Regions from separate parts of the Glutamicibacter halophytocola genome, predicted to be linked through region 3. Evidence: riboswitches for the same ligand, from Rfam matches in the RefSeq annotation. Region 3 holds a riboswitch; each other region holds the start of a gene.

Region 1 (5,219 bases), 170 kb from region 3:
CCGGACTACCGTCCGTTGCTGCAGGACTACTTCGACCGGGCCTGCAGGCAAAGCTACGGCAAGCACACCCCGCACCTGCTGGGCGAGGCCCTGTCCTGGCACCAGCGCTTCGAGAAGACCGGGGATATGCGCCCGGCCAGCTAGCCGCCGGGCTGACCGGGATCGATGCGCACGATCCGGTCATCACCCGTCCCTGGCCGGCCGCGCCCGTCGGTGTTGTTCGTCAGCACCAGCAGCGAGCCGCCAGGATCCACCAGCACATCGCGCAGCCGGCCGAGCCGGCCATCGAGCAATTCCTGCTCGATGGCCGGCGCGTCCAGTTCCACCGCGCGCAGCACTTCGCCGCGCAGATTCGCCAGGTAGGCGGTGCCGTCGAGGATCGCGATGCCGCTGGGGCTGGCCTCGGCAGGGGACCACTGCGCAATCGGGTCGGTGTACTGCCGATCTGCGCCGCCCTTCCCCTCGACTTCGGGCCAGCCATAGTTCCCGCCGGCCTTGATGATGTTCAGTTCGTCGAAGGTGTTTTGCCCGAATTCGCTGGCATACATGGTGCCATCATCGCTCCATGCCAGGCCCTGCACATTGCGGTGCCCATAGCTGTAGACGAGGGAATTCTCGAAGGGGTTGTCCTCCGGGACGCTTCCATCGGGTGCCATGCGCAGGATCTTGCCGCCCAGCGCCTGCAGGTCCTGGGCTTGCCCAGGGTTGGACGCATCGCCCACGCTCGCGTAGAGCATTCCATCCGGTCCGATGGCCAGCCGCCCGCCGTTGTGGATATTGGCCGAGGGCAACGAATCCAGCAGGGTCCGCGGAGCCGACAATGACAGGTTTCCGGCGCTGCCTTGCGCGGTGAATTGCTGAATGCGGTTACCGGATTCCGCGGTGGAATAGGCGTAGAGCTGGTCCGGCGCGAGGAAGGCCAGGCCCAGCAGCCCGCCTTCGCCTCTCGCTGCGAGATCATCGATCCGGGCCACTTCGCGGCTCTGTCCGGACTGCGAAACTTCCAGGATCCTCCCGGAATCGCGTTCGCTGACCAGCAAGCTGTCCTGGACGTAGACCATGGACCACGGAGCTTCCAAGCCGGTGGCCAGTGGTTCTGGAGCGGTTTGCGATTCGGCAGCTGGACTTGGAAGTGGTGTTGGCGTGGAGCATCCGGCGAGGAACACCGCGCCGAGCAGCAGGCATGTGTCCCGGATGTGCTTCATCGGGTGGCTATGCGTGCGCCGGCTGATGGCGCGTCGGGCGATACGTCAGTTCCTGGATCCGCCCGTCCAAAAGCTTTGAATCGACAAGTTCCAGGTCATAGTCGTCGACCCCTCCGAGTACCGGAGCAGAGCCGCTATGCCCGGTCAGCACCGGGAAGATGCTCACCTGGATGAAGTCCACTAGACCTGCCGCCAGCAGCGAATGGTTCATGGCCAGGGAACCGTGGGAGCGCAGCGGCACATCTGAGGTTTCCTTGAGCTGGGCGACGACTTCCAAGGCATCAGCGCGCTCCAGCGTGGCATTAGGCCAAGACAGCGGCTCTTCCAAGGTGGTGGAGATGACGGTGGCGGGCTTGTCGTGCAAAGCCACGCCCCACGCGTCTTCAACCTCGGGATTCATCTCGATTTCTGCCCAGAAGAGACTAAACAAGCGGAAGGTGTTTGCTCCGAAAACCATGCGGCATGGGGGAGTGTAGAGCCCGAGGCGATGGGCCAACAGCTCGGGCCCCTGTTTTCCCCAGTAGCCACCCCAATCGCTGCCTGCACTGCCGAAGCCATCAAGGCTGCTGAACACGTCAAAGGTATAGGTGGCACTCATGGCAAGCCTCCGAAGCTGATCCGCTAGGTGCCACCTAGGATACGCTCAGGCGCTGGGCATATCTACGTTTTGGGTGCGCAATTGTCCACGCGAGAGTTCCTTTCCGCTGGCCTCATCGGTGATGACAACTTCCCACAACTGCTGGGTCTTGCCTTGGAACAGCGCCTTGGCCGCAACCTGCACGCGCGCACCGGTAGAGGGACGCAGGAAGTCGGTGGCATTGTGAACGCCCACAGCAAATTGATTGCGCTCTGAGACCGCGTAGCTGGCGCCAACGCTGCCGGCGCTTTCAATCATGGAGGCATAGACACCTCCATGTACGACGCCCCACGGGGTGTGGTGCTTTTCATTGAGATCGGCATGGCCTCGCACGGAAGTGGCGGTGATGTCGTCAAAGACCAGGCCAATGCTGTCAGTGAAGCGGCTGGTCTTGTCGGGGATTCGCTGTGCTGGGGAACTCACGGGTGACTCCAAAAGTGTCGGGGCGCGGTGCGCCTGTTCGAGTGGTGGGGCTTGCGGTTCAATTATTTGCACTTTACCTGCTGAAGTACGCGGCAATCCTTGCGGGAAGATCCTTGATGGCGAACCCTGGCGCCGATTTTCCACGAAGCGCAGATGCCGGAAGATATTTAGCCGTGCCATAAGTTAATGCGTTACGACGAAGCTCACACCTTCATGGCCGGCTGAAGTGCCTGAAGCGGTCCGAATTGGTGAATAAAGGACTGTTCCATGACCCTAAAACTGAGCCACTGTCGAATATTTTGTTGAATATTGCGATTTGAGAAGTGAATTGTTTGACGGTGCTTCGTCATGAGTCATATTGTTTTAAGCAGAATCAAGAGCATCAGCTAAAAGCCCTGGCTTGCTGATCGGCAACCCTCTCAACGGTAGTGGGGTGCTCCAGGTGAGGATTCGGTTTTGCGCCAAATGGTGTCAGAACAAGTACCGCGCACGGCGTGAAACCTCAGTGGCAACCGGATTCGGATCATCCCGAACCGCTGTTCCCGCTGGGTCTGACGCGGTGGGCAAGAACCGAAGGAATCGAGCCATGTCATTGAATCGTGAACTTGACCCGCTAACCCTACGCAAGGTTTTCGCTCAACATCCCTCAGGCGTGGCCGCTCTGTGTGCAGAAGTGGACGGCGTGAAAACCGGCATCGTTGCATCCTCATTCACTGTCGGGGTTTCGCTGGAGCCGGCATTGGTGATGTTTGCAGTCCAGAAGACCTCCAACACCTGGCCGAAACTGCGCGAGGCCAGCCACATTGGTGTTTCGGTTCTCAGCGATCTTAATGGAGGGGTCTGCGCGCAGATCGCTTCGAAGAAGGGCGATCGATTCCTCGGCGTGGATACCGTGGTTTCCGAGCAGGGCGCTCTGTTCATTGAAGAGTCCACCCTCTGGCTGGAAACGTCGATTTACAACGAAGTCGAAGCTGGTGACCACTGGGTTGTGCTTTTGGAGGTGCATGGGCATCACACATCACTGCACTCGCCGCAGATCTTCCATGATTCCCGATTTCATTCAATCCCAGTTCCTGAGCTCGTCTAAATCTTCTGAGGGGTAGTTTCCCGAAGGCCCGGCGTGGATTCCCTGATGGTGATCTGCTCCGGGCCTAGTCGCGTTTCGGGACGCGTTCAACGCCAGGCAAATAGTTATCCACGGTGTGGATCGCGACCGCTACGCGAAAATGTGGACTATTGGCCATAACTTGCCGAGTTGACCGTGCTAAAGGCCGGTGACTAAGCCTTTTATGATTCCGTGGATATCCACATGGTTATCCACACGTCTGTGGGCAAGATGTGCAGAACTGTGTGAAAACTGCAATAAACCCTGTATTGCGGGCGTTTTTGGGTGTTGATAACTACTGGGAACATATCGCTATCTTCAACAAAATATTTCCCTGTCCACAGATGTGAAAATACAAAAAGCCTAGTCAATAACTATTACTGTTGGGTACTTGACAATAATCCACAGGGTTCTCCCCAGACAGTGAACAGGCTAGTCCACAGCTGAGGGTATGTTATGCACAGAACCTGTGGATAATGGGGTTTACGTGGGTAAACATCGGCCCTACTGTTGGCTTTGGGGCAGAAATATCCACAGACGTAATCCATTGAACTGTTGGCATCAACTAGCAGGTTGGAACGTTGCCATCTGGCAAGGAAGATTTTTCCCCCTGGGGTCAATAGGGGATGGAAGTGTCTGCAATGAGTGCTGAGCCGGTTTACGAAGGACGAGAATCCGACGCAGGGCGCAAGCCGCCACAGGACGTCGAAGCCGAGATGTCCGTGCTCGGTGGCATGATGCTATCCAAGGACGCCATCGCAGACGTCGTTGAGGCGCTGCGCGGAACCGACTTCTACCGTCCGGCTCACGAATCCATCTACGAAGCCATTATCGATTTGTACGGCCGAGGCGAACCTGCCGATGCCGTGACCGTGGCCGACTTGCTGACCAAGCGCGGCGAAATTTCCCGCGTGGGTGGCGCTGCCTACCTTCACAACCTCATTCAGCAGGTGCCCACCGCCGCTAACGCCGGCTACTATGCAGAAATCGTGCGCGAGCGCGCCGTCTTGCGCCGCCTGGTGGACGCCGGAACCCGCATCGTCCAGATGGGCTACTCGCCCGATGGAGAAGTCGATGCCATCGTCAACGAAGCGCAAGCCGAGGTCTACAAGGTTGCGGAAAACCGCAGCAGCGAAGACTACGTACGCCTCTCGGATATCATCGAAGGCACCGTAGACGAAATCGAAAACGCCGCGAACGCCGGCGACGGCATCACCGGCGTGCCCACCGGGTTCTACGAATTCGACGAGCTGACCCAGGGCCTGAAGGGCGGCCAGATGATCATCATCGCGGCCCGTCCTGCAGTGGGTAAGTCGACCTTCGCGCTGGACTTCGCCCGGTCCGCCGCCATCAAGAACAACATGGCCACCGTCTTCTTCTCCCTGGAAATGGGCCGCAATGAAATTGCGATGCGCCTGCTTTCGGCAGAAGCCTCCATCCAGCTCCAGGACCTGCGCAAGGGTTCGGTGGAGGACGCGCAGTGGACCAAGATTGCCACCACCATGGGCCGGTTGAATGAAGCGCCGCTGTTCATCGACGATTCGCCGAATATGTCCATGATGGAAATCCGCGCAAAGTGCCGCCGCCTGAAGCAGCGCAATGAGCTGCGCATGATCATCCTCGACTACCTGCAGCTGATGAGTTCGGGCAAGCGCGTGGAATCACGCCAGCAGGAAGTTTCCGAGTTCTCGCGTAACCTCAAGCTGCTGGCCAAGGAGCTCGATGTTCCGCTGATCGCGCTGTCGCAGCTGAACCGTGGTTCCGAACAGCGAACCGATAAGCGGCCAATGGTTTCGGACCTTCGTGAATCCGGTTCCATTGAGCAGGACGCCGATATGGTGATCCTGCT
Region 2 (5,219 bases), 600 kb from region 3:
ATTCTCGATGTCGCCCGGGGCCACCGGCTTGGCGGCCGCATGATCGGGGTTGATCGCGCAGGCCCGGTCGGCGCCGAAGAGCTCGCTGGTCAAGGTCTCGGTCGGCACATCCACAAAGGCGGGGTCACCCACGTATTTGCCGCGATCCGCATAGGCCAGCGCGGTGGCCTCGAAGTAGTGGTGCAAGGCGTCGGCGGGTTCCATGGAGGACAGGTCGTAGTTGCCCAGGATATTCAGCGATTCGCCAATGGTGGTGCCACCGCTGGAGGAGGGCGCCATGCCGAAGATGTCCAGCCCGCGATAGTCCACCGCGGTTGGCTTCTGCTCGGCCACCTCATAGTTGGCGAGGTCCTCGGTGCTGACAAAACCGGCAGGGACCGGCAGCTTGGTGTCCTCGACCTTGGGCGGGGCCTGGACCGTCTGGGAGATTTCGGAGGCCAGATCACCGTGGTAGAACGCCTTTGGGCCTTCCTTGGCCAGCAGGCGATAGGTATCGGCCAGCTCGGGGTTCTTGAAGATGCTCCCCACCTGTGGCGCATCGCCACCGGGGAGGAAAAGCTCGCTGGTGGAGCCGAAGGCTTCGAAGCGTTCCTTGTTGTCCAAGGTTTGTTCCCGGAAGGTCTCATCAACAACAAAACCGCGGGAAGCCACCTGCGTCGCCGGACGCAGCACCTGCTTCAGGCTTTGCGAGCCCCAATTGTCCAGGGCTCGCTGCCAGGTGGCTACGGTCCCCGGAACGCCCACGGCAACACCGCTGGTGACCAGTTCCGGAGTGAAGTTGTAGGGCTCGCCGGTCGCCGGATCAATAAATGCGTCCTGAGGGGTAGCAGCTGGGGCAGTTTCACGCCCATCGATGGTGCTGACCTTGCCGGAAGCCGCGTCGTAATACAGGAAATAGCCGCCACCGCCGACACCCGCGCTGTATGGTTCGGTCACGCCCAGCGCCGCCGCTGTGGCGACCGCGGCGTCTACCGCGTTGCCTCCCTTGCGCAGTACCTCGATGCCTGCCGCTGATGCTTCCGGATCTACCGAAGAGACCGCGCCACCGGTGCCGGTGGCCGTGGGATTCTTTTCGGTGTGCCGTGGATCGGCGCTCGCCGGGATCGCGCTGAATGCGCCAAGGCCCAGGGAGAGAATCGCGGCGCCAGCCAGGGCGCGCAAACTTGATCGTTGCATACTCTGATCTCCTGAAAAGGTGGGGATGAAGTATGCGTCAATTTACGGGAAGGACTGGATTCGCCAGCGTTGTGACACGCGCCATTTTGTATTGCATGCTCTATTTCCGCGCTGGTCGAAGGATTATTTTGCGCTATGCCGTTAAAACCCGGAGGCAACCAGCGGCCCATGAATCGCCCTGGCTGATTGCCTCCAACGGTGAAAATACCAGCCTGCCTTAGCGGGCCAGGGCGTCCTTGATCGCCTTGCCAAGGGAGGTAGGCGCGCGGCCAATGAGCCGTGCCAAGTCCCCGGAATGCACTTCCAGGGCGCCTTCGCGAATGCGCAGGTCCGTATCCACCAGAATGTCAGCGAACACCGCGGGAACACCTGATTCGGTGTAGATCTCAACCAGCTTTTCAGGGTCCATATCCTGGTAGGCGACATCTTGTCCCGCGGCAGCGCCGACAGCCCCGGCGAGCTGGCTGAGGGTGAAAGGCTTGTCCCCGCCCAGTTCGTAGATCTTCCCGGCTTCCCCGGCTTCCGAGAGCAATACCGCAGCAGCCGCCTCGGCATAGTCCGCGCGCGTGGCGGCGCTGATCTTGCCGTCGGCCGCGGCGCCGAGCACGACTTTGCTGTTCAGGTAGCCCAGGAGCTGATCGGTGTAATTTTCCGTGTACCAGCCGTTGCGCAAGAGGACGTAGCCGATGCCGGAACCAGCCAGCAGGTGTTCGGTGGCGATATGCTCCTGCGCCAGTTTCATGTTGCCGGTGAGGGCATTGGCGATGGAGGTGTAGGCGATGAGCTTGACGTTGACGCGTTGCGCAGCGGTGATGACATTTTCATGCTGGGTTGCCCGCTGGCCCACTTCGCTGCTCGAAACCAGCAACAGCTTGTCGACGCCCTCCAGCGCGGCGACCAGGCTGGCCTCCACGTTGTAATCGGCGACGCGCGTCTGAAGACCTTTGCCGGCCAGGGGTTCCAGCTTCTCTTCCGAACGGCCGATGGCAACCAGCTGGGCGGGGTCGGCTCCGCGCCGCAGCAATGCATCGATGACCAGTCGTCCAAGTTGTCCGGTGGCACCGGTAATTGCGATCTTCATGAAGTCCTCTCGTAGGTTTGCACTCCAGTACAACCACGGCGCCCAGCACAGAATTCCCGCACCATGATCGCTGGCGCATCGATGGCCAGAGGTGCAAGTTCTTCAAGCCTTTTCGTCTTAAAGGGAGCAAGTGACGAAATATTTCGTATTGCTACGCGGATTATTGCGTGATTCCTTTCCCGGTCCGTCCGAACTGCGACTTCATGACGCTGATTGACGTAACGTTTGCCGGCTTGCATCCATGGAGGACAGACTTGAATTGTTCGGGCGGTACAACCGAACACACACCATCCAGAGCGACTGAGAGATCTGGCTCAACGACGTCGCAGCAACCACCCGTATGGGAGCGGTGCTACAGCCAGGACCGATGGAGTACTTTCACTTCGCGACGGAAAAATCTGTCCCCAGCAGATGGTTTCTTGCGAAGTACGCTCCGCATAACCAAGCATCAAGGGAGCGATGATGATTCGTCTTGAGAACGTAACAACAACCTTCGGCAAAGGCCGCGACCAGTTCACGGCCGTCAAGGATGTCACGCTGGATATTCAAGCCGGAAGCATTCACGGTATTATCGGTTTTTCCGGTGCCGGCAAATCCACGCTGTTGCGCAATATCAATTTGCTCCAGCGCCCGACCTCGGGCCAGGTCTTTGTTGACGGCGTAGAACTGACCGGGCTGAGCGAAGGCGAGTTGCGCAAGCAGCGCCATGAGATCGGGATGATCTTCCAGCACTTCAACCTGCTGAACAATCGCACCGCGCAACAGAACGTTGAACTGAACCTGAAGTTCGCCGGTGTGCCCAAGAAACAACGCCGCGAACGTGCCCTGGAAGCACTATCCATCGTGGACCTCGCCGACAAGGCGTCCGCCTATCCTGGACAGCTCTCGGGCGGGCAGAAGCAGCGCATCTCCATCGCCCGCGCGCTGGTCACCGAGCCCAAGGTCTTGTTGTGCGATGAACCTACCAGCGCGGTGGATCCGCGAACCACTACCTCGGTGCTCCAGTACCTCAGCGACATTAACGCCAGCCTTGGCATCACCACCGTTATCGTCACCCACGAAATGAATGTCATTAAGGCCATCGCCGACAAGGTCTCGGTGATGGAAGACGCCGCGGTCGTGGAAGAGTTCGCCCTGAGCTCGCTACAAGAACCAGGCTTTGAACCAAAGACGCCTATCGGCCGCTACCTGATCAGCGATGAAATCACGCTGAACCGCCAGCCCAAGCAGGCCCAAGACCTTGCCGCCAACGTAACCCGCGTATAGAGAACCTGGATTACCAATGAACTTCACTTCAGTAGTGCTAGCCACGAGCAACGGCAGCGCAGCAGCATTCAGCCTTGACCGCATTGTGGAACTGGCCCCGGAAATCTGGGTGGCCATGGCACAGACCTTTGCGATGCTGCTGGTTTCGATCCCGATCGCCATTCTCTTGGGAACCCCGCTGGGCATCTGGCTCTATTCGATGTCTCCCAACGGCTTGCGCCCGCGTCCGCGAGTGCACAAGATTGTTGACGGGCTGGTGAATACGATCCGCTCCTTCCCATTCCTGATCTTGCTGATCGCCATTATTCCGTTCACCCGATTTGTTGTGGGAACGACTATTGGCACCGCCGCGGTTATCGTGCCGCTGACCATCAACGCGATCCCGTATTTCGCCCGTTTTGTGGAGCAGAACATCAGCCAGCTGGGCAACGGAGTGGTCGAAGCCGCGCAGGCCATGGGAGCCACGCGCGGACAGATCATCCGTGAAGTGCTGCTGGTCGAAGCCAAGCCGGCGCTGCTGTCTTCCATCACCATCATGACGGTCAGCTTCATCTCGTACTCGGCCATGGCCGGTCTCGTTGGCGGCGGCGGCATCGGCGACTTCGCCATCCGCTACGGCTACTACCGCTATGAAACCGGAGTCATGCTGCTGGCCATCGTCTTGATGATCCTGCTGGTCCACGCAGTTCAATTCTTCGGAACCCGGCTATCGCGCGCCGCTGACAAGCGCTAAACACTGAACCACTCAACTCGCAATTCATCAAAGGACAACACCATGGCTTTATCCCGCCGCACCTTTTTGACCTTCACCGCCGGCTCCGCCGCAATTCTCGCACTGACTTCTTGCGGCCTGGTAGGCGGCCCAGAGGCCAGCTCGGGGGATAAGACCATCAAGGTCATCGTCACCGAATCGGCTCCATCCCAGGAACCAACCAAAATCGCCCAGAAGCTGCTGGCTGAAAAGGGCTGGACCCTGGAAGCCACCTATGTCACCGACATCGTGCAGCCAAACCACGTGGTGTCCAACGGCGAATACGATGCCAACTTCTTCCAGCACGGTGCCTACCTTGAACAGTTCAAGAAGGACCAGAACGTCGACGTGGAGCCGGCCTTCTACATGTACAGCTCGCCGGCAGGCGTGTACTCGAAGAAGTACGACGACATCAAGGACCTGCCTAACGGTGCGACCATTGCCCTTCCTGTGGATACCGCCAACAACGGCCGCGCGTTGGCGCTGCTGGATCGGGCCGGGCTCTTGAAGGTCACCGAAGGCAAGAGCGTGATCCACCTGTCGCAGAACGACATCCTGGAGAACCCCAAGAACTTCAAATTTGTCGAGGTGGATCAGCAGTCGCTGTCCAAGACGCTTCCCGACGTGGATGCAGGATTCCTCTTCGCCCGCCTCGGTGCGGAAATCGGGCTCACCCCGAAGGATGCGCTGCTCTTTGAAAAGGAAGAAGAGGCGCTGCCATATATCAACATCATCGCCGCGAAGCCAGGCTTCATGGACACCGAAAAGGGCAAGGCCCTGGAAGAGGCCTACCATTCCGACGAGGTGCGCGAATGGTATGCGAGCTATCTTGACGGTGCGCTGGGCACCCCATGGGATCGCGATCTGGAAGCAGACTTCGCGACCTGGAACAAGTAGGCCATAGGCCCCGCGACGCCGCTTTTCCGTGTCGCGGGGCCGCCACTT
Region 3 (5,219 bases):
CGGATCTGATTGCGCTCACCGTCCAGCTGCTGTTTGCCCAGGAGCGCGAGCACTCGCGCAGCGCTCGCCGGGCGGCCGAGGCCAGGGACCTTATTTCGGCGTTGCTGGCCGGGCGGGTTGCCGCAGAAGTCGTCGACCGGAACTTGGAAGCGCACGGGCTGCGCGGGCCGGTGCAGCTTGAGCTGTGGCTGCCGCGCGATGGCCGCGACCCCCTGCTGGAGCAAGCTGCCGCGGAAGGACTGCGCACCTCATGGGTCAGCCTGTTCGGCGCGCACTGGCGGCTGCGGGCAAGCGCCGATGATGCAGCAGGTCAGCCCGCTAAACCCAGCGATCGTTTTCTTGGCGGAGCGGATGCCTTTGATGCCGGAGCGCTGTTGGCGCAGGCCGAAATGATGCGCACCCTGGTGGCGCGTCCCGCGCTGCTTCCGCAACGGGCACACCGGGAGATCTGGAATCAGGACATCGCGGTGGCCGTTGCGCGGACTCCGGCGCGGAGCCTTGCCTATCTTGCGGCACCGGCCCGGGCGCTGAATCAAGAACAAGCAAAAACCCTGCTGGTGGTCGCCGCGGCATCCGCCATGTCGCAGGCCGCCGAAGCCTTGCACATTCACCGCAATACCCTGGTGCAGCGGCTGGAAAGGATCGGCCAGGTCACCGGCGCCGATATTCGCCAAGCCAATGAATCGCTGCGGCTGCAGCATGCCGTGTACGCGCGCATTGCACTTGACGAGATGCAGATTTTCTAGCGGCACCGGCAGCACCAGGCGAGCCTCGATAAATTCCATCTGACGGGGCCGTGCACATATTCTCGCAGGATCATGCCGGGAAACCCGGTCGCATGCCCATAGGCAATCCGGCGCCGGTTTCCTACTATTGGCACATCACCTGCTGTCCAGGGTCAGCGAAACCGAAGAAATCCGGGCCTGGCTGATCCAACCCCCAGAGCTTGAGCCGCTTTGCTGGACAGCGATCCACACATAGTGGCAAAGGAGCCAACCTGCCGTGTACGAACTTATTGTTCTCTTGATCCTCGTGGTCGCCATTGTGCTGGTGACCGCACGCTGGAAAATCAGCCCCTTCCTCGCGTTGATTGGCGCAGCTATCCTTGCCGCCTTCGCCTACAGGATTCCCCTGGCCGAAGTGGCGGGCACCGTCACCACCGCCTTCGGCACCACCATGGGCAATATCGGCCTGGTCATCCTCTTCGGCACGATGATCGGCATCATCCTGGAACGATCGGGCGCCGCAATCTCCATGGCCGACGCGCTGATCAAGGTCCTGGGAACCAGGTTCCCCAATCTGACCCTGACAATCATTGGCTACATTGTCTCGATTCCGGTCTTCTGCGATTCGGGCTACGTGGTGCTGAACTCGCTGCGCAAAGCCATCACCCTTCGCACCGGCGTATCGGGGCTGGCTACTTCGGTGGCGCTGATGACCGGCCTGTACGCCACGCACACCATGGTTCCGCCAACCCCCGGCCCGCTGGCGGCGGCCGAGAGCATCGGCATTGCCGATAACCTCGGGCTGATCATTGCCGTTGGCCTTCCGGTGGCAGCCATCTCCGCGTTGGCCGGCCTGTTTTATGCCAGCCGCTTCAACAAGTCCCAATGGACCGCCTTGCCGTCGGAAGACGAGAATGATCTGGCAGACCTGGACTACGAGCAGCTGCGCGCAAGCTTCGGCAAGCTGCCGCATCCTGCCTTGGCCTTCTTGCCGATCCTGGTGCCGCTGGTTTTGATCTGTGCCTCATCTATCGCCAAGCTGCCATCCCAGCCGCTGGGCGGGGGAACGCTGGTTGAAGTCCTCTCGTTCCTCGGCACGCCGGTGATCGCCCTGATTTTCGGCCTGCTCTCGGCCACTTTGCTGTTGCGCGGCGAGAACAAGCTGGGCGATTTTAATGAGCAGATGCACGAATCGGTGCGCACCGCTGCCCCGATCTTGCTGATTACCGGGGCTGGCGCCGCATTGGGCGCGGTGCTGGCCGCCTCGGAGCTGACCACGATTCTCTCCGACTCGCTGAGCGGACTCGGCCTGGGCCTGGCGGTGCCGTTCCTGATTGCCGCCGCCCTGAAGTCGGCGCAGGGATCGTCCACGGTATCGATGGTGACCACCTCCGCGCTGGTCGCGCCGATGCTCGGTTCGCTGGGGCTGGATTCCGAATTGGGAATGGTGCTCAGCGTCCTGGCGGTGGGTGCCGGTGCGATGGTTGTCTCGCACGCGAATGACTCGTACTTCTGGGTGGTTTCGCAGCTCAGCCGGATTCCGGTGATCACTGCATACAAGACCCTCAGCGTGGCTACGGCAATCCAGGGCACCGCGGCCTTTGCAACGGTCTGGATCCTGGGGGCGGTTCTGCTCTAGGCACTGCTGAATACACCCCGGGCACCGCGCCATCATCGAACCCTTCCTTGATGGCGCGGTGCCCTGTTTTAAAGGGAGCTCAAGGGCAGAACTCTTTGGCGGCCTTGTTTCCCTTGGATCCGGCAACCAGCATCATGGCGACGCCCAGGGCAAAGCCGATCGCGGTCAGCGCAAAGGCTACGGTGAAATTCTGGGTGAAACAGAAGATCGCCGCGATGATCAAAAACAGCCAGCCTGCTATGCCAAAGAGCTGAAGGGTTGGTGCTGCTCGACGGTGCGCTGCCAGCCAGGCTTCATCGCTGGCCATGGTGTGGCGGGTCTTTAGGCCAACGCTGTTGTTGCGCGGCAGGCGCCCTTCGGCTCCCATGCGGCCCAGTGTGCTCGCAGTGAGCGCGAGCGCCAGCAGTCCGAACATGAGGCTCAGTGTGCTGGCCAGGTCCACGCGCATGTCCTATCGATTGGTCTCCTTGGATTCACTCTAGATGATTGGGATATGTTCCAATACCCAAGTCAGGCCGAACCTTCGAACTCACGCACCATGACCAATACGAGCTGGAAGCCGTAATATGCGGAAATATGACGCTGACTTAGCGCCTGCCCGCCGCCGCCCAGCCTTGCCAGCCCGGGATTTGTGAAGAGATCTGACGCAGTGTTCCCTCCAGTGACGCGTTGATGGCAAGCTCCCGGGATCAATGCTTGACTCGGATAACACCCCATCCAGAGCGGCTGAGAGACCTGGCTCCACGACGCCGCAGCAAGCCTGCCTCCTGCAGATAGTGCTAACGCCAGGTTCGATGGAGCTCCCGGGGCAAGAAGCGTGAACTTCTGTTCGGGATCCCTCGGTTCGATATGTCCAAGAGAGGGACGGCATGACTCGCACTCGCCCGAACACCCTGAAATTTGTGGCTGCCGCACTCGCAGCAACCACGCTGCTCTCCGGTTGCTCGCTGAAAGAACCACGCCCCGAAGCCGCGCCGGCCGTGGCGCCAAGCAGCAACCCGCAAACCGAACAGAAGCTCGACGATGTTCCTTCGCTCGAGGGCAAAAAAGTGGGCATCGCGGCCAAGGACATTCTGCACGACTACTCGCGCGTGGTGTATCAGCAAATCCAAGAACGCATCAAGGAGCTCGGCGGAGAGGTCATTGCCACCCAGGCCGAAGCCAAGGACGAGAAGCACGTTTCGGACGTGGAAAATCTCATTACCCAGTCGCCCGATGCCATCGTGGTGATCTTGGGCGATGCCCAGACGCTCACCCCGGCCCTGGCCAAGGTGGATGCTGCGGGAATTCCGTTGTTCACCATCGACTTCCAGAGCGAGTACTCGAAGAACAACGTCACCAGCGATAACTGGAACGTCGGCACCACACTGGCTCGCACCATGGCTGAAGACCTGCACGGCAAGGGCAAGATCCTGGTCTTCAACGGCTTCCCGGGCGTGACGCCCTGCCGGATCCGCTACAACAGCCTGAACCTGGTGCTCGAAGACTACCCGAATATCGAGAAGATCACCCCGGAACTGCAGGACAAGTACGAAGGCACCATCGAAGATGCCAAGAACCAGATCCAGGATCAGCTGCGCAGGCTGCCCGAAGGCGAAGTGGATGCGATCTGGTCCTGCTGGGATATGCCGCTGATCGGCGCCGCGCAGGCTATCGATCCCACCGATAATGACATCAAGCTCTATGGAGTCGACGCGGAACCCGGGGCACTGGACTTGATCGCGAATCCGCAGAGCTCCTACCAGTTCACCGTCGCCCAGCCCACCAAGCAGATTGCTGCCACCTCGGCCACGAATATTGCGCTGTTCCTCAACGGGCAAGCCGACCAGGTACCAAGCACCAGCTACGCCGAGCCGATTTTTGTGGACAAGGACAACGTGAATCAGGTGCGCAATGACAACGGAATCTAGCCTGCTGCTGAGCATGGCCGGGATCGGCAAATCCTTTGGCGCCGTCACCGTGCTGGACGATGTCCACCTGCAGCTGCGGGCCGGGGAAGTGCTCGGCCTGGTAGGTGAAAACGGTGCCGGAAAATCAACCCTGATCAAGATCCTCACCGGGTTGTACACCCTGGATTCGGGGCAGATCGAGCTTGCTGGACAGGCGGTGCAGATACGGCGCCCGGCCGATGCCGAAGCGCTGGGCATTGAGGTGATCCACCAGGACCGCCACCTGGCCGGGCGCCTGACCGTTGCCGAACAGCTGTATCTTGGCACATCCAGAAACCGCGGTTTATGGCGCCACGAGCGCACCGTGCAAGAGGCGGCCCGGGCCGATATCCTGCGGACCACCGGCCAGGAGCTGGACACCGCGGCCTTTGTCGACGAGCTGAGCGTTGCCCAGCAGCAGCTGATCCAGATTGCCCGCGCCGTGCTGGCCGAACCCAAGGTGCTGATTCTTGATGAGCCGACCGCGCCCTTGGCCAATGACGAGGTCGAGCAGCTCTTCGGCACCATCGGGCACCTGCGTGATCGCGGGGTGGGGATTATTTTCATCTCCCACTATCTCCAGGAACTGCAGCAGGTCACCGACCGGATCACGGTACTGCGCAACGGCAGGAATGCCGGGGATGCCAGCTTTGCGCACGGCGACAGCATTTCAGATGTCATCGGCTTGATGCTGGGCAGCCAGGTCAACGAATTCTCGCACCAGCAGCGCGAGGCCCCCGCCCGCCAGGGCGAGCCGGCCCTCCAGCTCTCGGGCCTGTCGGTGGCTGGCAAGCTGGAGGGCATCGATCTCACGGTGGCTCCCGGGGAAATCGTGGCCGTCACCGGATTGGTGGGATCAGGCATCGAGGTGCTCGCCGACGCGGTCACCGGCAATCATCCGCATGCGGGCACCGCCTTGCTGCACGG
Region 4 (5,219 bases), 590 kb from region 3:
TGTTCTCGGCAATGTTCTCCTCCGTCTTCGGAGAGCGCATTGTGCACGGCTGGGGCGGCCGCACCATTAATATCCTCGCCATTATCGCTACCCTATTCGGCTCCGCCTGTTCACTGGGACTGGGCGCACTGCAGATTGGTGGCGGCATCCAGTCCGCTGGCATCCTTGAAAAGGTTGGCTCCGGCGTCCTGGTAGTGATCATCGCGATCCTTACCGCATTGTTTGTCGCTTCGGCTGTCTCCGGCATCGAGCGCGGCATCCAGTGGCTGTCGAACATCAACATGGTCTTGGCAGTGATCCTGGCGCTGATCGTCTTCATCGGCGGCCCAACGCTATTCATCCTCAACGTCGTCCCGAACGCCGTGGGCGCATTCATTGGCGACCTTCCAGAGATGGCTTCGCGTACCGCGGCCTCCGGCGACGGCACCATGTCCAGCTGGCTGTCCTCCTGGACTGTCTTCTACTGGGCTTGGTGGATCTCATGGAGCCCATTCGTGGGCCTGTTCATCGCTCGCATTTCGCGTGGCCGCACCATCCGCCAGTTTGTCACCGGCGTGCTGCTGGTTCCATCGGCTGTCACCCTGCTGTGGTTCTCCATCTTCGGCGGTGGCGCCATTGGCTTGCAGGAACGCGCGGAGCGTGCAGGCAACACCGGCGAGGCGCTGGCCAAGGTGGTGGATGGGGCTCCGGACATCAACTTCGACCTGATCCTCTTCGATCTGCTTAATGCGCTTCCGCTCTCCGGCTGGATTGCCACGGTGCTGATGATCGTCACGGTCTTGCTGATCGCGATCTTCTTCGTCACCGGCGCCGACTCGGCTTCCATCGTGATGGGTGCCTTGAGCGAGCGCGGGGCCGAGGAGCCGACCAAGAAGTCCGTGGTCTTCTGGGGTGTCGCCACCGGTGCTGTTGCCGCAGTCATGCTGTTGGCGGGTGGCGATCATCCGGCCGAGGCGCTCAACGGCTTGAAGAACATCACGATTGTCTCGGCCTTGCCGTTCGTGATCGTGATGCTGCTGTTGTGCGTCGCACTATGGAAGGACCTGAGCCGCGATCCGCTGATCTTGCGCGGCAAGGTGGCCCGCACCGTGCTTGAGCAATCGGTGACCCAGGGCGTGGACCGGCACGAAGGCAGCCAGTTCAGCCTGATGACCACCGAGATTCCCATCATCAAGCCGGCCGGGAAGCCGGAAGATGGTGTGGTGGATTCAGCTCCGGTGATAGTTACCGAGGCTGTTGTGGAACCGTCCACGGATTCTTCCGAATCCAAGGATTCCTAGCATCAAATAGTCGAAGCCACGTCCCGCGGGACGTGGCTTCGACTATTTAAAGCGGATTTTCTTCAGTTGCGCTTTAGCGGCGTGCCCGGCAGATTGCATTGATCTCGGGAATGCACGGTTCATTCTGCAGGCTGGTGGTGTCACCCAGCGTGGTTCCTTCAAATAGCTGTGTGAGCAGGCGGCGCATGATCTTGCCCGAACGGGTTTTGGGAACATCCGGTACCAGCAGCACATCGCGCGGCTTGGCAATCGGGCCTATCTGGGTGGCTACCGTGGAACGAAGCTCAGCTATGAATTGTGCCTGGCGCGCGGCGAGCTGCTCATCAGGGTTTTCGCCAATCAGCGACTTGTCCAGGGGCACCACGAAGGCGGTGGCCGCATGTCCGGTTTTTGCATCCGGGGTGGGGCAGACGCCGGCCTCGACGACACCGGAGTTGGTGACCAGCGCAGACTCGATTTCAATGGTCGATAACCGGTGCCCGGAAATATTGATCACGTCATCGGTGCGGCCCAGGATGAAAATATCTCCATCCTCGTCAAAACGTGCCCCATCGCCGGCGAGGAACCAGCCTTGCTGGACGTACTTCTCCCAGTAGCTGGTGTAGTAGCGTTCAGGGTTGCCCCATACCGTGCGCGCCATGGACGGGCCGGTGCGGGTGATGACAATATTGCCCTGGGTATTGGGCTCAACTCGCTGTCCCTGGGCATCAACGATATCCACGGAAACGCCCGGCAGGGCACGGGCGGCGCAACCTGGCTTGAAGTAGTCGTCGGTCGGCAAAGGGGAGAGGACCGTCGCCCCGGACTCGGACTGCCACCAGGTATCCACCATCGGAATGCCTGCCGGGGTATCACGGCCAAGCTGTTCGCGCAGCCACCGCCAGGCCTCCGGGTTAACGGCTTCGCCAACGGTGCCGCCGACGTTGATGGAGGACAGGTCGTAGGATTTGGGAATGCCCTCGGGGAACCAGCCCATCAACGAGCGGACCAAGGTCGGGGCCGTGTAGTAGCTGGTGACCTTGTAGCGTTCGACGACTTCGAAGTGGCGTCCGGGATGCGGCGCGTTGGGCACGCCTTCATAAATCACCTGGGTGACGCCGTTGGATAGCGGTCCATAGATCTCATAGGTGTGGGCCGTGATCCATGCCAGGTCCGCGGTGCACCAGTGCACGTCATTCTCGCGCTGGGAGGCATCCGGGTTGGCGAAGAGCATGTTGTAGCTGGCGGCAGCCTGGGTCAGGTAGCCACCGGTGGTGTGCACCAGGCCCTTGGGCTGTCCGGTGGTTCCGGAGGTGTACATGATGAACAGCGGAGTTTCGGAGTCGAAGAACTGCGCTTCATGTTCGGTGGGCTGGGTGTCGACAACATCGTGCCACCAGACGTCGCGGCCTTCGGTCCACGGGATCTGATCGCCGGTGCGTCGAATGACCAGCACTTTTTCGATTTCATTCTCGCCGGAGACCGCTTCGTCGGCATTGTCCTTGACAGGCACCGAGGTGCCGCGGCGGAATTGGCCATCGGTGGTCACCAGCACCTTGGCCTTCGTGTCTTCCACGCGGAACTTCAACGCTTCGGCAGAGAATCCGCCGAAGACCAGCGAGTGGACGGCGCCGATGCGGGCGCAGGCCAGCGTGATGACGACGGTTTCGATGAGGACCGGAAGGTAGATGACCACGCGGTCGCCTTTGGCCACGCCCAAGGATTCCAAAGCGTGGGCGGCCTGGCTGATGCGTTCTTGCAGGTTCTTGTAGGTGACGGCCACCCGGTCGCCGGGTTCGCCCTCGAAATACAGTGCGACCTTGTCTCCGCGGCCGGCGGCCACATGCCGGTCGGCGCAGTTCACCGCGGCATTGAGCTTGCCACCCAGATACCAGGAGATCTGCGGTCCGCGCTTGGCTTCCGGGTCAGCTGGGAGGATCTGGCTGGTGGTATGCCAGCTGGTGTCCCAATCAAGGAGGCGTGCCGCGTCGTCCCAGAATGCTTGGCGTGCTTCCTCTGAGGCAAATGCAGAGGTTGGTGCCGATTCGATGGTCATTACAGAGTATTCCTTGGAGTGTCTATTCGGTGGCTGGTTTGGTACTTGATCGCTAGTGCCCTCGGGCCCGGGGCTTTTATGGCGCGGCGTTCGGAGGCAGCGAGCAGGGCAACGGCAAGTATTCCGAGGAAGGCCAGCTGTTGCTTGTGCCCTGGAGGTTCTTGGCCGAGGCGAATTGCCTGTCTTTGCCCATAGCCCGTTGCGGCTGCGAGCCTGAAAGCGCGGTGCGGCTCTGTGCCGTGGTGGCGAATCTGCGCGAGAAATTGGCGAGGCCGGCGCCCAGCGCCATGGATGCGAGGCCCGGGTACTGCATTTGAGGCTGCGCAAAGCACAGTGCCATGATCATCTCCATCGGTCCTGGCGGTAGCACCGGCCTATGGAAGGTGTCCTCCATAGGTGGTTGCTGCGGTGTCACTGAGCCAGATCTCTCGGCCGCTCGGGATGGTTACACGTCTATTACAGGGTTTCGAAGGAATTGAATGCAAATCTTGCGTAACATGAAAAATCTTCGATAACTGTGCCACATGCGCGGGATATTTCGTTATTTATTTCATTGAATGCCGGTTTGATCGATAATGGGCGAATATGGGCAATTCATCTTCGGCATGATGCGCCATTAGCTGTTCAACCTGCCGGTCATCTCGGAACCGCCCAAGGTCGAAATGTGACTTCGTGGCTTGGATGCATCGGTTTATTACGGCTACAAATGAATGACGACCCATCCAGAGCGGCTGAGAGATCTGGCTCGACGACGCCGCAGCAACCACCCGAAAAGGGAGACGGTGCTACCGCCAGGACCGATGGAAAGAATTGAGGACTTTTAATGTCATTTGGCGAGTTGCCAAACACCTCCGGTTTGGACTTCAACCATCTCAGCGATCCTTCGCAGGCTAGCGCCATGGGACTAGACGACTTCGAAGAGCAGCTGCCCACGCGGCAACTGCTCAAGGTCACCCCCGGCCCCGGCGCGGATGAGCAATACGACCGGCTGGCTGAAATCTTCCGTCCGGTCTTCGCGCAAATCGCCAGCACCGCCAAGGACCGCGACCGCAACCGCGTTCTGCCCTTCGAGCAAGTAGGCCTGCTCAACCGCGAACGTTTCGGCGCACTGCGCATCCCGGTTGCCGAGGGCGGATACGGCGCGCGCCTGGTCGACGTGTTCCGCTTGCTCATCGAGCTGTCCGAAGCCGACTCGCATGTCGGCCAGCTGTGGCGCGCGCATATCGCGTTCGTGGAAAACGTGCTGGTCCTCGACGACCAAAAGCTGCGCAGCAAGTGGACCGCCCGCATCGCCGCCGGGCAAATTGTCGGCAACGCCTACACCGAACGCGGTGGCAATGCCCTGGGTACGCTGAACACCAAGGTGAGCCAGGTTGATGGCCGCTGGCTGGTGGACGGTGAAAAGTACTACTGCACCGGCACCATTTTTGCCGACTGGACCACCGTGGCCGTGGCCCACCCGGAACTGCCCGGGCGCCAGATCGCGGTAGTCTCCACCCAGCACAGCGGCGTCAAGATCCTTGATGACTGGGATGGCTTTGGCCAGGGGCTCACCGGCACCGGAACCACAGAGTTCCACCAGGTCCCGGTGGACACGTTCATGCCGCAGCAGAGCAACGACTCCGAAGCGGCGATCTTCCAGCTGGTGCTCATGGCCGTGCAGGCAGGTATCGCCCGGGCGGCCCTGAATGACCTGCGCATTTCGGTGCAGAACCGCACCCGCATCTTCACCACCGGCACCGGCGTTCCGGTGCACCGCGAACCACAGGTGTTGCAACTGGTCGGCGAGGTGTCCGCAGAATCCTTCGCCGCGGACTCGGTCGTGATCGGCGCCGTCCTTGAAGTCGAAGCCGCACTGGTGGATCCGGGGCTCAACGACGAGGAACGCTATGCGGTCTGCGAAC

Evidence for each region. Region 3 has a riboswitch for S-adenosylmethionine ahead of AOZ07_RS17005 (substrate-binding domain-containing protein). Riboswitches for the same ligand answer to the same signal wherever they lie in the genome.
Region 1: it holds a riboswitch for S-adenosylmethionine, as region 3 does, so the genes downstream of both, AOZ07_RS17755 (flavin reductase family protein) here and AOZ07_RS17005 (substrate-binding domain-containing protein) in region 3, are expected to answer to the same signal.
Region 2: it holds a riboswitch for S-adenosylmethionine, as region 3 does, so the genes downstream of both, AOZ07_RS01750 (methionine ABC transporter ATP-binding protein) here and AOZ07_RS17005 (substrate-binding domain-containing protein) in region 3, are expected to answer to the same signal.
Region 4: it holds a riboswitch for S-adenosylmethionine, as region 3 does, so the genes downstream of both, AOZ07_RS19215 (hypothetical protein) here and AOZ07_RS17005 (substrate-binding domain-containing protein) in region 3, are expected to answer to the same signal.

Annotation. Positions count from the first base shown of each region.
Region 1 covers NZ_CP012750.1:3,861,863-3,867,081, reverse strand. Annotated here, with positions in the region: gene AOZ07_RS17775 (acetyl-CoA hydrolase/transferase family protein) at 1-144, shown strand, start outside; gene AOZ07_RS17770 (PQQ-dependent sugar dehydrogenase) at 141-1,205, opposite strand; gene AOZ07_RS17765 (dihydrofolate reductase family protein) at 1,213-1,803, opposite strand; gene AOZ07_RS17760 (PaaI family thioesterase) at 1,849-2,265, opposite strand; SAM riboswitch class IV at 2,637-2,754, shown strand; gene AOZ07_RS17755 (flavin reductase family protein) at 2,852-3,352, shown strand; gene dnaB (replicative DNA helicase) at 4,012-5,219, shown strand, end outside.
Region 2 covers NZ_CP012750.1:379,676-384,894, forward strand. Annotated here, with positions in the region: gene ggt (gamma-glutamyltransferase) at 1-1,176, opposite strand, end outside; gene AOZ07_RS01745 (SDR family oxidoreductase) at 1,394-2,257, opposite strand; SAM riboswitch class I at 2,542-2,631, shown strand; gene AOZ07_RS01750 (methionine ABC transporter ATP-binding protein) at 2,717-3,523, shown strand; gene AOZ07_RS01755 (methionine ABC transporter permease) at 3,540-4,256, shown strand; gene AOZ07_RS01760 (MetQ/NlpA family ABC transporter substrate-binding protein) at 4,299-5,171, shown strand.
Region 3 covers NZ_CP012750.1:3,691,402-3,696,620, reverse strand. Annotated here, with positions in the region: gene AOZ07_RS17020 (sugar diacid recognition domain-containing protein) at 1-746, shown strand, start outside; gene AOZ07_RS17015 (GntP family permease) at 1,003-2,364, shown strand; gene AOZ07_RS17010 (SdpI family protein) at 2,444-2,812, opposite strand; SAM riboswitch class I at 3,075-3,165, shown strand; gene AOZ07_RS17005 (substrate-binding domain-containing protein) at 3,234-4,274, shown strand; gene AOZ07_RS17000 (sugar ABC transporter ATP-binding protein) at 4,258-5,219, shown strand, end outside.
Region 4 covers NZ_CP012750.1:372,010-377,228, forward strand. Annotated here, with positions in the region: gene AOZ07_RS01715 (BCCT family transporter) at 1-1,280, shown strand, start outside; partial or broken gene acs (acetate--CoA ligase) at 1,354-3,339, opposite strand; gene AOZ07_RS19215 (hypothetical protein) at 3,392-3,655, opposite strand; SAM riboswitch class I at 3,661-3,763, opposite strand; SAM riboswitch class I at 4,031-4,122, shown strand; gene AOZ07_RS01730 (acyl-CoA dehydrogenase family protein) at 4,139-5,219, shown strand, end outside.